DNA from 2 places in the Bradyrhizobium sp. UFLA05-153 genome. Region 2 is predicted to be linked to the other one. Evidence: predicted binding sites of a transcription regulator. Region 2 holds the regulator's gene; the other holds the start of a gene.
The links. Region 2 encodes PhoB, which activates phosphate uptake and scavenging genes when phosphate is short. Its sites were predicted from a motif close to TGTCATNNANCTGTCAT; they were not measured.
Positions count from the first base shown of each region.

Region 1: Q2941_RS09330 (DUF47 domain-containing protein) is a predicted target of PhoB. The motif match lies at 1,875-1,891, and genes of this name have one in related genera.

Region 1 is NZ_JBBIAM010000011.1:53,243-56,427, forward strand. It holds gene Q2941_RS09320 (branched-chain amino acid ABC transporter permease) at 1-807, shown strand, start outside; gene Q2941_RS09325 (branched-chain amino acid ABC transporter permease) at 809-1,777, shown strand; gene Q2941_RS09330 (DUF47 domain-containing protein) at 1,933-2,577, shown strand; gene Q2941_RS09335 (inorganic phosphate transporter) at 2,677-3,185, shown strand, end outside.
Region 2 is NZ_JBBIAM010000072.1:26,461-29,645, reverse strand. It holds gene pstB (phosphate ABC transporter ATP-binding protein PstB) at 1-622, shown strand, start outside; gene phoU (phosphate signaling complex protein PhoU) at 634-1,350, shown strand; gene phoB (phosphate regulon transcriptional regulator PhoB) at 1,365-2,072, shown strand; gene Q2941_RS32645 (GcrA family cell cycle regulator) at 2,155-2,667, opposite strand; gene Q2941_RS32640 (aspartate aminotransferase family protein) at 3,125-3,185, shown strand, end outside.

The DNA.
Region 1 (3,185 bases), on a different contig from region 2:
AGTCTCGGGCTCGCCGTGATCTTCGGCATGCTCAACATCATCAATTTCGCCCATGGCGCGCTCTACATGATGGGCGCGTTCGTCGCGTATTTCCTGCTCAACAACGATTACCTCAGTATCGGTTACTGGCCAGCGTTGATCATCGCGCCAATCGTGGTCGGCATCTTCGGCATGATCCTGGAGCGGACCATGCTGCAATGGCTGACCGGGCTCGATCATCTCTACGGCCTGCTGTTGACGTTCGGTATGGCCTTGATCATCCAGGGCGTGTTCCAGAACTACTTCGGCTCGTCCGGTCTGCCCTATGCCATTCCCGACCAGCTCAAGGGTGGCATGAATCTCGGCTTCATGTTCCTGCCCATCTACCGCGGCTGGGTCGTCGTCTTCTCGCTGGTGGTGTGCCTTGCGACCTGGTTCCTGATCGAGAAGACCCAGCTCGGCGCGTACTTGCGCGCAGCGACCGAAAACCCGACGCTGGTGCGCGCCTTCGGCATCAACGTGCCGCGCATGATCACGCTGACTTACGGTCTCGGCGTCGGCCTTGCCGCGCTCGCCGGTGTGCTTTCCGCGCCGATCAACCAGGTGCGGCCGCTGATGGGCGCCGACCTCATCATCGTGGTGTTCGCGGTGGTGGTGATCGGCGGCATGGGATCAATCATGGGCTCGATCATCACCGGCTTCGCGCTCGGGGTGATCGAAGGCCTCACCAAGTATTTTTACCCCGAGGCCTCCAACACCGTCGTGTTCGTGCTGATGGTGCTGGTGCTGCTCGTGAAGCCGACGGGACTGACGGGAAGGGCGGCCTGATATGACAGCCTTGACGGACGATACCCTGCCCGTGACGGCGCGCGCGATGCGCGACGAGATGATCGTGTTCGTGTTCATGGCGCTGGCCTTGGCCGCCGTGCCGTTCACCGGCATCTATCCGTTCTTCGTGATGCAGGCGCTGTGCTTCGCGCTCCTCGCCTGCGCCTTCAACCTGCTGATCGGCTATGGCGGTCTCTTGTCGTTCGGCCACGCGATGTTCCTCGGCACCGCCGGCTATTGCAGCGCCCATGCGCTGAAGGTGTGGGCGCTGCCGCCGGAACTCGGTATTCTCGCCGGCGTTGCCGCGGCCTTCGTGCTCTCGATCGTGACTGGCTACATTTCGATCCGTCGCCAGGGCATCTACTTCTCGATGATCACGCTGGCGCTGTCGCAACTGCTCTATTTCATCTACTTGCAGGCGCCGTTCACGCATGGCGAAGACGGCATTCAGGGTATTCCGCAGGGCCATCTGTTCGGGATCTTCGATCTCTCCAAGCCGACGGTGCTTTACTACGTCGTGCTGGTCGGCTTCCTCGCTGGCTTCCTGCTGATCTACCGCATCATCAACTCGCCATTCGGCGAAGTCTTGAAATCGATCCGCGAGAACGAGCAGCGCGCGATATCGCTCGGCTACCGCACCGATCAGTACAAGCTGCTGGCCTTCATCCTCTCGGGCACGCTGGCGGGCTTTGCCGGCTCACTGAAGGTGTTCGTAGCGCAGAACGCCTCGCTCACCGACGTGCACTGGTCGATGTCCGGCGAGGTCGTGCTGATGACGCTGGTCGGCGGTCTCGGCACCATTTTCGGACCCGTGGCGGGCGCCTTCGTGATCATCGCCATGCAGCAGTACCTGGCGAGCTACGGCCAGTGGGTGACGGTGATTCAGGGCGCGATCTTCGTGATCTGCGTGCTCACCTTCCGCCGCGGCGTCGTCGGCGAAATCGCGCATTACTTCCGGAGATCCCTGTAAGTCTCTGAGCCAAAGACAGTTTCCCTGATTTTTGAAAGTGGTGGATGAACTGCTTCGGGCGGCGTGACGTGGCACGCGCGCGGCCCCAAAATGGTCTATGACAGTCGGGTGACAGTCCCTCCGGACCGGCCAATCTCAACCCGGCAGTTATTCCCATGATGCGTTGGTTTCGCGCCTTTCTCCCCAAGGAGGAAAGGTTCTTCGATCTGTTCGACCGCCACGCCCAGACCGTGATCCAGGGCTCGATCGCGCTCCAGGGCATGCTGAACGGCGGCGAGGAGACGCCGGTCTATTGCCAGCGCGTCAACCAGTTCGAGAACGATGCCGACAACATCACGCGCGAGGTGCTGACCGCGGTGCGCCGCACCTTCATCACGCCGTTCGACCGCGGCGACATCAAGAACCTGATCACCTCGATGGACGACGCCATCGACCAGATGCAGCAGACCGCCAAGGCGGTGATGCTGTTCGAGGTCCGCGCCTTCGAGCCGCCGATGCGCGAGATCGGCGGGCTTCTGATCGAGTGCGCCAACCTGGTGGGCCGCGCGCTGCCGCTGCTTCAAGAGATCGGCAAGAACGTCGCCATGCTGACCGCGATCACGGAAGAGCTGACCAAGCTGGAGGGACGTGTCGACGACCTCCACGATATCGGCCTGAAGGAGCTGTTCCTGAAGCACCGCGAGGGCAACGCGATGGATTTCATCGTGGGTGTCGAGATCTACGATCATCTCGAGAAAGTCGCGGACCGCTTCGACGACGTCGCGAACGAGATCAACAGCATCGTCATCGAACAGGTCTAGCGCATGATCCGGAAAAGTGTGCAGCGGTTTTCCCTCGCGACAAACGCGGAACGCGTTTGCGCGGAGATCATGCGCAAACTTTAAAGCAGGGGCTGCGCCGTGGATGCTGTGTTGGGTCTTCCCGTCCTCGTCGGACTGATCGCGGTCGCGCTGCTGTTCGACTTCCTGAACGGCCTGCACGACGCCGCCAATTCGATCGCCACCATCGTCTCGACCCGCGTGCTGCGGCCGCAATTTGCGGTGTTCTGGGCCGCGTTCTTCAATTTCGTCGCCTTCCTGGTGTTCGGCCTGCACGTCGCCCAGACCATCGGCACGGGGATCATCGATCCCTCGATCGTCGACGCTCAGGTGATCTTTGCGGCTCTTGTCGGCGCTATCGTCTGGAACATCGTGACGTGGGCGCTCGGCATTCCGTCGTCGTCGTCACATGCGTTGATCGGCGGACTCGTCGGCGGCGGCGTGGCCAAGGCCGGGATTTCGGCCGCAGTCTGGAGCGGATTGTCCAAGACCGTGTTGGCGATCGTGCTCTCGCCGCTGGTCGGCTTCCTGCTCGCGATGATGCTGGTTGCGATCGTCTCCTGGGCCTCGATGCGGTCGACGCCGTTCGC
Region 2 (3,185 bases):
CCTGCTGCGCATCTTCAACCGGATGTACGATCTCTATCCGGGCCAGCGCGCCACCGGTCAGCTCATGCTCGACCAGACCAACATCCTCGACACCAAGCTCGACCTCAATCTGCTGCGCGCTCGCGTCGGCATGGTGTTCCAGAAGCCGACGCCGTTCCCGATGACGATCTACGAGAACATCGCCTTCGGCATCCGCCTCTATGAGAAGATCTCCAAGTCCGAGATGGACGACCGGGTCGAGAAGGCGCTGCGCGGCGGCGCGCTGTGGAACGAGGTCAAGGACAAGCTCAACGCCTCCGGCCTGTCGCTCTCCGGCGGCCAGCAGCAGCGTCTCTGTATCGCCCGCACCGTTGCGGTGCGTCCTGAGGTGATCCTGTTCGACGAGCCCTGCTCGGCGCTCGATCCGATCTCGACCGCCAAGGTCGAGGAGCTTATCCAGGAGCTCGCAGAGAACTACACGATCGCGATCGTCACCCACAACATGCAGCAGGCGGCGCGCGTCTCCGACAAGACCGCCTTCATGTATCTTGGCGAGTTGATCGAGTTCGACGAGACCAGCAAGATCTTCACGTCGCCCAGCGACCGGCGCACCCAGGACTACATCACCGGCCGCTTCGGCTGAGGAGACAGGAAATGGCTTCTGAACATACCGCAAAGGCCTTCGACACCGACCTCCAGGAGCTCACGCGACTCGTTGCGGAGATGGGCGGCCTTGCCGAGCGCATGATCGTCGATTCCGTCGATGCGCTGATCCGCCGTGACGTCGCGCTCGGCCAGCGCGTGGTGGCGACCGACGCCGAGATCGACGCGCTCCAGAAGAAGATCGAGGAGCGCGCCGTGCTCACGATCGCACGCCGGCAGCCGATGGCGGTCGACCTGCGCGAGATCGTCGGCGCCATGCGCGTTGCGACCGATCTGGAGCGGATCGGCGACCTCGCCAAGAACATGGGCAAGCGCGTCGCCGCGCTGGAGACTGATTTCCATCCGCTGAAGCTGTTCCGCGGCCTGGAACACATGACCGACCTCGTGCAGCAGCAGGTCAAGTCGGTGCTGGACGCCTATGCCGCGCATGACCTGCCGGCTGCGATGATGGTGTGGAAGGGCGACGAGGAGGTCGACGCGATCTGCACCTCGCTGTTCCGCGAGCTCCTCACCTACATGATGGAGGATCCGCGCAACATCTCGTTCTGCATCCATTTGATGTTCTGCGCCAAGAACATCGAGCGGATCGGCGACCATGCGACCAACATCGCCGAGACCGTCTTCTACATGATCGAAGGTCAGGCCATCGCGGACAAGCGGCCGAAGGGCGATATGACGACCTTCGCCACGACCGTGCCGAACACTTAAGGAGCGACGACGCTATGGGCGCACGCATTCTGGTTGTTGAGGACGAGGAAGCGCTGACCGAGTTGTTGCGCTACAACCTCGAAGGCGACGGCTACGATGTCGAGACGGTGATGCGCGGCGACGACGCCGACACCCGCCTCAAGGAGCACATTCCCGACCTGATCGTGCTCGACTGGATGCTGCCGGGACTGTCCGGCATCGAGCTGTGCCGCAGGCTTCGCGCCAGGCCCGAGACCAAGCAGCTGCCGATCATCATGCTCACCGCGCGCGGTGAGGAGAGCGAGCGGGTGCGCGGGCTTGCGACCGGCGCCGACGACTACATCGTCAAGCCGTTCTCGGTGCCCGAATTGCTCGCGCGCGTGAAAGGCCTGCTCCGGCGTGCAAGCCCCGAGCGGCTCGCGACCATACTCGCCTTTGGCGACATCGAGCTCGACCGCGAGAAGCGCCGCGTGGCGCGCTCCGGTCGGCCGATCGACCTCGGCCCGACCGAATATCGCCTCCTGGAGTTCTTCCTGGAGCATCCCGGCCGGGTGTTCTCGCGCGAGCAGCTGCTCGACAGCGTCTGGGGCCGCGACATCTATATCGACGAGCGCACCGTCGACGTCCACATCGGCCGCCTGCGCAAGCTGCTCAATCTCGGTCGCGAGCAGGACCCGATCCGCACCGTCCGTGGCGCCGGCTACGCGCTGGATGATCGTTTCGCGAAGGCGGAGCAGACGTAAAAAAGCGCGCCGGATGGCGTGCTGACGTTTCTCGATCAAGCGTCCCGGCCTTGCACCGGGACGTTGTCGTTTGTGGCTGAACTCAGCGCGTGCCGGGCTTGGCCGGTGCGCGGCGGCGGTCGGCGGCCGGCTGGTAGGCGACGCGCGAGTGCTGTGCGCAGTAGGGCAGGCCCGAGAGCGACTTGCCGCCGCAGAAGAAGAAATCCGGGCTCGAGGGATCGCCGACCGGCCAGTGGCAGGTCGCCTCGTTGAGCTCGAGCAGCGACAGGCGCTGGCTCATCGGAACGACATTGTCATAGGTGATCGGATCGGGCTCGACCTCGACCTCGAAGGCCTGGGCGAGGGCGGTGTTGCCGCGCGAGATCGGGCGGCTCACCCGCATCATGTGCTGCGCCGGGCGCGCCTTGCGCGGCCGGGGAGCCGCCGAGGACGGGCTCTTGGCGCGGCCGGACAGGCCCAGCCGGTGCACCTTGCCGATTACGGCGTTGCGGGTCACATTCCCGAGTTCGGCAGCGATCTGGCTGGCCGAAAGCCCGGCTTCCCAGAGCTTTTTCAATTGCTCGACGCGATCGTCGGACCAGGTCAAAACCGTCATTGCACCCTTCCCCTCGCCGCGCGCCTGCCAATCCCTTGGGGCCGCGTGGCGATGTCTAAGCCTCGAAAAACCCGTGCCGCCAGAATCCCTTAAGGCTCGCCGGGCGCGAAAACGCACCTGAACGCTACGCCGGTACATGAGGACTAAGAGGATCAGAACTGCTGCACGAGATGTCGTATCTGACAGGGGAAACGCTACAATATGGCGTGACTCCCGCGCAAGAGTCTGCGGCTCCGCGTCCACATGTTCCGTCGCTAAAAGAACTCAAAAATGCCACCGCAAGACTACGGCCGCACGCCTTGCAGGGCCTTCTGGCGGCATTGACAGCGGTTTTTCCAAGCATAAAATGGTGACACGTGCCGCCCTTAAAAGGCGGCACGTTTCGTTTTCCGGGCAGGTCAACGATGCGCTGCGCAAGGCAGTCTCGTGAGCCAGCCTCAACATTCAAGTGACCGTCATGACCAAAAGCGCCGCGACGCATTTGCTTCCCGTTTTCGCCAGGGCCGAGCTCGGCTTCG